2 regions of the Streptomyces sp. NPDC007088 genome follow, and region 2 is predicted to be linked to the other one. Evidence: riboswitches for the same ligand, from Rfam matches in the RefSeq annotation. Region 2 holds a riboswitch; the other holds the start of a gene.
The links. Region 2 has a riboswitch for glycine ahead of gcvT (glycine cleavage system aminomethyltransferase GcvT). Riboswitches for the same ligand answer to the same signal wherever they lie in the genome.
Positions count from the first base shown of each region.

Region 1: another riboswitch for glycine. It lies ahead of gcvP (aminomethyl-transferring glycine dehydrogenase); the one in region 2 lies ahead of gcvT (glycine cleavage system aminomethyltransferase GcvT).

Region 1 covers NZ_JBIAFO010000009.1:300,802-305,204, forward strand. The annotation lists gene gcvP (aminomethyl-transferring glycine dehydrogenase) at 1-1,699, opposite strand, end outside; glycine riboswitch at 1,903-2,002, opposite strand; gene ACFYMP_RS17310 (PRC-barrel domain-containing protein) at 2,251-2,631, shown strand; partial or broken gene ACFYMP_RS17315 (DNA polymerase IV) at 2,544-3,988, opposite strand; gene ACFYMP_RS17320 (MerR family transcriptional regulator) at 4,076-4,403, opposite strand, start outside.
Region 2 covers NZ_JBIAFO010000002.1:518,339-522,741, reverse strand. The annotation lists gene ACFYMP_RS05370 (enhanced serine sensitivity protein SseB C-terminal domain-containing protein) at 1-127, opposite strand, end outside; gene ACFYMP_RS05365 (enhanced serine sensitivity protein SseB) at 329-1,105, opposite strand; gene ACFYMP_RS05360 (AAA family ATPase) at 1,259-1,963, opposite strand; glycine riboswitch at 2,325-2,429, shown strand; gene gcvT (glycine cleavage system aminomethyltransferase GcvT) at 2,578-3,705, shown strand; gene gcvH (glycine cleavage system protein GcvH) at 3,840-4,223, shown strand; gene glyA (serine hydroxymethyltransferase) at 4,249-4,403, shown strand, end outside.

The DNA.
Region 1 (4,403 bases), on a different contig from region 2:
AGACCTTGTCGTAGCCGGTGACCTCGGCGAGCCGTTCTTCCAGCTCCCGGATCAGCGTGAGGTAGCCCTGGGCCTGGCCGGCCGGCGCGAAGGGGTGCAGTCCGCCGAACTCGGGCCAGGTGACGGGCTCCATCTCGGTGGTCGCGTTGAGCTTCATCGTGCAGGAGCCGAGCGGGATCATGCCGCGGTCCAGCGCGTAGTCCTTGTCGGCGAGGGAGCGAAGGTAGCGCAGCATCGCCGTCTCGGAGCGGTGCTCGTGGAAGACGGGATGGCCGAGGTAGTCGTCGGTGCGCAGCAGCGCCTCGGGCAGGGCGTCGGCGCTCTCGGCGTCCAGGGACTCGACGTCCGCCTCGACACCGAAGGCCGCCCAGACGGCGGCGAGGGCGGAGCGGTCGGTCGTCTCGTCACAGGACAGGCTGACGGTGTCGGCGTCGGCACGGAACAGGTTCACGCCGCGCTCCCTGGCGGCGGCCAGGACCTCGTCGGCACGTCCGGGCACCCGCACGCTGAGCGTGTCGAAGTAGGCGCCGTGCACGACCTCGACTCCGGCGGCGCGCAGGCCGGCAGCGAGCAGGCTCGTGTAGCGGTGGGTGCGCTCGGCGATGCCGCGCAGCCCCTCGGGCCCGTGGTAGACCGCGTACATCCCGGCCATCACGGCGAGCAGCACCTGCGCGGTGCAGATGTTGCTGGTGGCCTTCTCGCGGCGGATGTGCTGCTCGCGGGTCTGTAGCGCCAGGCGGTACGCCTTGTGGCCGTCGGCGTCGACGGAGACACCGACGAGGCGGCCCGGAAGGTTGCGCGCGAACTGTTCGCGCACCGCCATGTACCCGGCGTGCGGCCCGCCGAAGCCCATCGGGACGCCGAAGCGCTGGGTGGTGCCGACGGCGATGTCGGCGCCCAGATCACCCGGCGAGGTGAGCAGGGTGAGGGCGAGCAGGTCCGCGGCGACGGTGACGACCGCGCCCAGCTCGTGGGCCCGCTCGATGACCGGCCGCAGGTCGCGGACGGCACCGGAGGCCCCGGGGTACTGGAGCAGCACCCCGCACACGCCGCGTTCGGCGATCTCGGCGGGGATGCCCCGCGCGAGGTCGGCGACGACGATCTCGACGCCGGTCGGTTCGGCGCGGGTGCGCAGCACCGCGGTGGTCTGCGGGAAGGTGTCGGCGTCGACGAGGTAGACGCCGTTCTTGACCTTGCCGACCCGCCGCGACAGCGCCATCGCCTCGGCGGCGGCCGTCCCCTCGTCGAGGAGGGAGGCGCCGGAGGTGGGCAGTCCGGTGAGGTCGGCGACCATGGTCTGGAAGTTGAGCAGGGCCTCCAGCCGGCCCTGGGAGATCTCGGGCTGGTACGGCGTGTACGCCGTGTACCAGGAGGGGTTCTCCATGACGTTGCGCAGCACGACGGGCGGGGTGAAGGTCCCGTAGTAGCCGAGGCCGATCATGGAACGCAGGACCTGATTGCGGTCGGCGAGGGCGCGCAGCTCGGCCAGCACCTCGGGCTCGGTACGGGCGGCCGGGAGGTCGAGAGCCTCGGTCGAGCGGATCACCTCGGGCACGGCGGCCTCGGTCAGCTCGTCGAGCGAGCCGAAGCCGACCTGCGCGAGCATCTTGGCGCGGGCGCCCGCGTCGGGCCCTATGTGGCGCTGTTCGAAGGGCGTGCCCTGTTCGAGTCGCGAGAGTGAGGTGCGGTGGGCGGTCATCTGCGGGGGCCTCCTGGTCGGCGCGACCTGCATCGGATACCGCGAGGCGGGTACCCGGACGGCCTCCCCCTCTGTCATCGCGATCATCGCTACCTGAGAGCTTCACCGGTCCGCCACCCGGAGGGGGCCGACCGGCTTTCACCGTCGGTGAGGAAAGTCCTCGGACCTGACCGCCCGAAGCCCGTCCTGCTTTCCAGAGTGACCTCGTCCGCGCGGTACAGGGGCCTGAGAGATTCCGGGGAGGATTTGCTCCTTCGGCGTCCCCGGTCCGCAGTGACCGGGGCACTCTCCCGCACGGGGTCAGCAGCCGTGGCCAGCGTACCAGCGGGCGCGGCCCGGGGCGGGGGCCGAGGTGGCGTGCTCACCCCCGGCCCGGGGCGGACGCTCACCCCCGGCCCGGGGCGGACGCGACCCCCGAGTGGCCCCGTCGCCCGAAGTGCTCTTTCGTGGTGTCTACGGACGCGCCGTGCCTTCCCGCACGGCCGCCACGCCGCCGCGCTCCGCGATCCGGGGCCCGTCGGCCCTGTTCCGTCCCGAGTACGGGAGGCACCGTGGAGACCGACATCGATCCGCACGTTCTCATCGGCCGCAGGGCGGTGGACCGTGGGGGAACCAGGATCGGCACCGTGGACGAGGTCTATCTCGACGACGCGACCGGCGTCCCGGAGTGGGCCGCGATACGCACCGGGCTCTTCAGCAGGGACGCCTTCGTCCCCCTGGAGCCGAGCGAACTGGTCTCCGGGGTGCTGCGCGTGCCCTTCGAACGCTCTCTGATCAAGGAGGCCCCCGACTTCGGCGTGGGCCGCCACCTCTCCCCGCAGCAGGAGCTCCAGCTCTACGAGCACTACGGTCTCCACCTGGCCGCCGAGGAGCCCGGGAGCCCGCCGGCCGACCGCGACTTCGGCCGGCTGGCGGGCCGCGAGGAGAGCTGAGGACCGGGCGCGCTCAGCGCGCCACGAGGGGCAGGGGCGCGGAAGGACTCAGGTCGGGATCGTCGACGGAGAAGGTGCGCACGCGGCCGGGCGGCGACTGCGGCGTCTCGAAGCGGACGGTGACACGCCCGACGCCGCTGCCCTGGATCCAGCCGGGCCCGTGCTCGCGGTGCGTCACGTCCAGGCCCGGCCGCCAGTGCCGCGCCACGGGTTCCGGCTCGGCAGGCTCGGCGCCCGCGGCGGGCTCCTCCTCCCGGGCCGCGATCTCGGCCGCGAGCCGCTCCGTGGCGGCCTGCGCGAACAGGTCCTCCTGCGTGTAGTCGGCGAGGCCGGACACCCCGACGCCGAGCAGCCGCACCCCGCCGGTCGTGTCGACGCCCTCCAGGAGGCGGGCGGCCGCCTCCCGGACGACCGAGGGGTCGTCGGTGGGACCGCGCAGCGTCTCGGAGCGGGTCAGGGTCGAGAAGTCGAAGCGGCGGACCTTGAGGACGACGGTGCGGCCCGAACGCCCGCTCGTCCGCAGCCGGGACACACAGCGGTCGGCGAGCCGGGCGACCTCCCCGCGGACCCGTACCCGGTCGTGGATGTCCACGTCGTAGGTGTCCTCGACGGAGACGGACTTGCCCTCGCGCTCGGCCACGACCGGCCGCTCGTCGAGGGCCAGCGCCATGGCGTGCAGCGAGGCACCGTGCGCCCTGCCCAGCAGACGTACGAGTTCGTCCTCCCCGGCCTCGGCGATCTCGCCGACCGTGGTGATCCCGGCCCGCCGCAGGTGGTCCCCGGTGGCCGGGCCGACCCCGGGCAGCGTCCGCACCGACAGGGGCGCCAGGAGCTCCCGCTCCGTACCCGGCTCGATGAGGACGAGTCCGTCGGGCTTCGCCCGCTCGGAGCCGATCTTGGCCAGCATCTTCGAGGCGGCGAGCCCGACAGAACCGGTCAGTCCGGTGACGGACCTGATGTCGGCGCGCAGCCGCTCCCCCACCTCGCGCGCGCTCGGCGCGTCGAAGGCCACCTGCCCCGCCTCCAGGTCGACGAAGGCCTCGTCCAGACTCAGTGGCTCCACCAGGGGCGAGAGCGCGCCCAGCAGCCGCATGACCTGCTCACTGATCTCCCGGTAGAGGGTGAAGCGCGGCACGAGATACGCGGCGTGCGGCGCCAGACGCCGCGCCTGCCCCATCGGCATCGCGGAGTGCACGCCGAAGGCCCGCGCCTCGTAGGAGGCCGTGGAGACGACGCCACGCGGCCCCAGGCCCCCGACCACCACCGCCTTGCCGCGCAGGCTCGGCTTCGCCGCCTGTTCCGCCGCGGCGAAGAACGCATCCATGTCCAGATGCATGATGGTGGGCGCGCTTCTCACGTCCCCGATAGTCCCTCACGCCACTGACAACGCACCGCACCGCACCGGGTGCCGCACGCGTCGTCCGGACCCGTAGGGCCGCCGGGCTCAGACCGCGCGGTTGCGGCGGCGGGCCAGTTCGTCGCCGGGGTTGGCGCGGATCAGCGTCTCCCCCGTGTCGATCCGTTCACCGTGCAACTGGGAGAGCGCCGCCTCGACGTCCCGCCACACGACGCCCACCGCGATACCGAAGACGCCCTGCCCCCCCTGGAGGAGTTCCAGGACCTCGTCGGTCGAGGTGCACTCGTAGACGGTCGCCCCGTCGCTCATGAGGGTCATGCCCTCCAGATCGCGCGCGTCGCGGTCCCGCAGATGCTGGACGGTGGTGCGGATGTTCTGGAGCGAGACCCCGGTGTCGAGGAAACGCCGGACGATC
Region 2 (4,403 bases):
GGGCCTCGTAGGCGTCGTAGCGCCCGGGAGTCACCTGCCGCAGCATGTGCTCGACCGTTTCCCCAGGTCTCGACCGCGCTCGACCGGGGCTGTCCCCGCTGGCCGCAGCCGTGCCCGACGCACTCACCCTTGACCGCCCCTTCGTCACGACTCGACCGCCCCCGCACCGGCCCGGCGGATCACGGGGGCCGCGGCCCGCGCGTCCGGCGCACGCGCCGACCGGCCCATCAAACCAGCTTAAGCGGCGGGGTCGGCACGGACTTGACGCGCAGCGCCGGGAATGCGGGAGGCCGCCTTGGTCCGGGGTCCGTCCTTTCCGCCGCCCCCGTCATCCGGCCTCGGCGAGGTGGAAGGGACGGACGCGGGCGCGCAGCCACTCGGCCACCGGGTCCTGGGCGACGTCGAGCAGGATCAGGTTGACCGGCCAGCGCACCGGGACCCGGCCGAGGGCGCGGCCGAGGGCGTCCAGCGGCAGTTCGCCCGCGGCGCCCTCCCAGGCGGCCAGTTCGACGCCGACGAACAGCGCGGGCGCCTGGTCCTCGACCTCGGCCAGGCAGCGGCGGGCGCTGCGCACGACGCCGGTGGCGCGGAACTCCTCGGCCGCCGCGGCCAGGAAGTCGACGGGGTCGACCTGCCAGTCCGGTTCGTAGAGCCGGACCCGGCCGCCGGTGCCGGCCCCGTCCAGCGGGGTGCGTCCGCTGCGGCACAGTTCGGCGACGGCGGGCGGCGGCAGCGGCACGGTGACCGCCCCGTCGGGGTTGAGGACCAGGCCGAGCTGCGCGGGCAGCCCGCGGGCGAACTCGACTGCGGGGGCCACGGTGAAGGACAGGGTGCCGCCGGTCACCTGGAGGAACTGTTCCTGGGAGGAGAAGACGGGGACGTACGCCTGTCCGCCGAGTTCCACCGTCGGCACGTCGAGCGCGGCGCTGTCGGGGCCGCCCCCCTTGGGCAGCGGCACCCATACCGGGCTGCGGCCCAGCGCCTCCACGATCCGCGCGCCCGCCGTGGGCACGCCGACGGAGGCGGCGAGCACCTCCTCCAGTGCGTTGCCCGGCCAGCCGCCGTACGACTGGGTATGGGCCTCGGCCTGCGCCGGGACGTTCATCCTCTTCCCCACCTGTGCCTGCTCGCGCGCGGGTGGCTCACCCGCGCGTTCCGTCTGCCTTGCTCCTGCCGGTGGTCGCCCGCCCCTCACCCGCGGACCGCCGGGCGAACTTTAACGCGCCGGGCCCGGCGCGCACGGCGCGCGGACGGAACCTCACCCTCCGCCGTCTGGCGTACGCGGAGCGCGCTCCCCGGCGGCGCGGGGGCGGGGCGGGGCCGGCGCCGGGAAGTCGAGCCGGCGCAGGGCGTCGGCGGCGGGCCGGTCGAGCAGTACGACGGAGGCGCAGCCGCGCGGCAGGTCCCCGGCCAGGGCCCCGCGAAGGAGCCGGCCGAGGGTGGCGCGGTGGCGGCGGAAGGCGTACCGGCTGACCGCGCGGCCCCGGGTGCGCTGCCCGGCGAGCGCGAGGGCCGGGTGGACGTCGAGCAGTAACAGGTGCATCCCGGCGCCGCGCGCGCGGGCCTCGGCGGCGATCCAGTGCCGCACCCAGCGCTGGGTCCCGCAGTCGTGGAGGACCAGGCTCGCGCCCGAGCGCAGGGCACGGTGCAGAGCGGCGTAGTGGGAGAGCCGGACCAGGGGCCGCAAGAGCGCGTACGGCAGGCGCGGCAGTCGCCGCTCCCAGCGCTCCCGTGCCTCCTGGGAGTCGAGGACGACCGTGCCCCGCCCGGTGCGCGCGACCCGGTCGAGCAGTGTGGACTTCCCGCTGCCGGGCAGTCCGGAGACGACGACCAGATCCCCGGCGGCGAAGCCGAGCGTGCGCGGCCCCCCGCCGGCGAGCCCGCGCAGGTCACGGACCGGCGGCGGGAACGGCGGGGCGGCGGGGCGGGTGCGGCCGGTGGCGCGGCCCGGCCGCACGGGCAGGCCGCGCCGGGGGGCGGCCGGTCCCGAGGGTCCGCGCGGCGGACCGAGCCCCGCCGGCGCCAGCGGGCCGGGCCGGGGCCCGCCCTCCGCGCCACCCGCGCCCTCGCCCGTGTCGTGTGCCGCGTCGCGTGTCGCGTCCGCGTCGTACGCGCTGGTCCTGCCCACCCCGGTCCGCCTCCCCGTTGAGCCGTCGCTCCTCCCCCGACTGTAAAGAGGAGGTAATGCGGCCTGTTCCTGATAGTGCCCCGGCGGGGGCGGCGGGAAAACGGGGGCGGCCTCATGAGCCGGTGCGGACCGGCCCTTCTGCGCCGGAGGGGCGCGTGCGATGATGGCGCCGATCCACAACCTCATACCGGCCGCTTGAATCCGCGCGGGAGAGTCCCGGGAGTCCGCAGTGATCTCCGGGGCGCCGAAGGAGCAAGTTCCTCCCTTGAATCTCTCAGGCCCCAGATACCGCGCGGGCGAGGCACATCTGAAAAGCGAGCCGGTGCTCCCGGCTCCACCCACGGTGCAAGTCGGGCCCCGCACGCGCGGCGGTCATGACGAACCTCTCAGGTACCGATGACAGATGGGGAGGGTCCACCTCGCCGTCACGCCCCCTGGGAGCATCCCGTATGAGCGACACTTCGCCCCGCAAGACCGCCCTGGACGCCACGCACCGCGCGCTCGGCGCGACCATGACCGATTTCGCCGGCTGGGACATGCCGCTGCGGTACGGCAGTGAGCGCGAGGAGCACACGGCGGTGCGCGAGCGCGCCGGTCTCTTCGATCTGTCCCACATGGGCGAGTTCACGGTGAGCGGCCGGGAGGCCGCCCCCTTCCTGGATCACGCGCTGGTCGGCAACATGGGCTCGATCGGTGTCGGGCGGGCCCGCTACACGATGATCTGCGCCGAGGACGGCGGCATCCTGGACGATTTGATCGTCTACCGGCCGGCCGAGAGCCGCTATCTGGTCGTGGCCAACGCCTCGAACGCGCAGACGGTGCTGGACGAGCTGAACCGCCGGAGCGAGGGCTTCGACACCGAGGTCCGCGACGACCGCGAGGCGTACGCGCTGCTCGCGGTCCAGGGCCCCGCCTCCCCCAGGATCCTCGCCTCGGTGACCGACGCCGACCTGGACGGACTGAAGTACTACGCGGGCCTGCCGGGCACCGTGGCCGGCGTCGAGGCGATGATCGCCCGTACCGGCTACACCGGTGAGGACGGCTTCGAGCTGTTCGTGTCCCCCGCCCAGGCCCCGAGGCTGTGGAAGGCGCTGCTCGCGGCCGGGGCCGGCGAGGGCCTCGTGCCCTGCGGTCTGGCCTGCCGGGACACCCTGCGCCTGGAGGCGGGCATGCCGCTGTACGGGCACGAGCTGACCGCCTCGCTCACCCCGTTCGACGCGGGTCTGGGCCGGGTCGTGAAGTTCGACAAGACCGCGAACGACGGCCGTTTCGTGGGCCGGGACGCGCTGGCTGCGGCCTCGGAGAAGGCGGGCGCGAGGCCGCCGCGCAAGCTGGTCGGCCTGGTGGCCGAGGGCCGCCGGGTGCCGCGCGCGGGCTACGCGGTCGTCGCGGGCGGCGAGGTGATCGGCGAGGTCACCTCGGGCGCCCCCTCCCCCACGGTCGGCAAGCCGATCGCGATGGCCTACGTGGACGCGGCGCACGCCGCCCCCGGTACGCCGGGCGTGGGCGTCGACATCCGGGGCAGCCACGAACCGTACGAGGTCGTGGCGCTGCCCTTCTACAAGCGCCGGAAGTAGTTCTTCCGCGGCCCCCGCGCACGAGGGCGGCCGGGCCCGACGGCCCCCGCCCGGTGGGGCCGGGCGATCCCCGCCCCGGCCCCCCGCCCACCGCCGTTTCCCAGCACAGCCCCGCGTACAGGAGAATTCAGGTCATGAGCAACCCCCAGCAGCTGCGTTACAGCAAGGAGCACGAGTGGCTGTCGGGCGCCGAGGACGGCGTCTCGACGGTCGGCATCACCGAGTACGCGGCCAACGCGCTCGGCGACGTCGTCTACGCCCAGCTCCCCGAGATCGGCTCCACCGTCACCGCGGGCGAGACCTGCGGAGAGCTGGAGTCCACGAAGTCCGTCAGCGACCTGTACGCCCCGGTCAGCGGCGAGATCACCGAGATCAACGAGGACGTGGTGAGCGACCCCTCCCTCGTGAACTCCGCTCCGTTCGAGGACGGCTGGCTGTTCAAGGTCCGCGTCACCGGCGAACCGGAGGACCTGCTGTCCGCCGAGGAGTACGCGGCCTTCTCCGGCTCCGACGACTGACGACCGACCCCAGGGACTGATTCTCTTGTCTTCGCTCCTCAACACCCCGCTCCACGAACTCGACCCCGACGTGGCGGCCGCCGTCGACGCCGAGCTGCACCGTCAGCAGTCGACGCTGGAGATGATCGCCTCGGAGAACTTCGCCCCGGTCGCCGTCATGGAGGCGCAGGGCTCGGTACT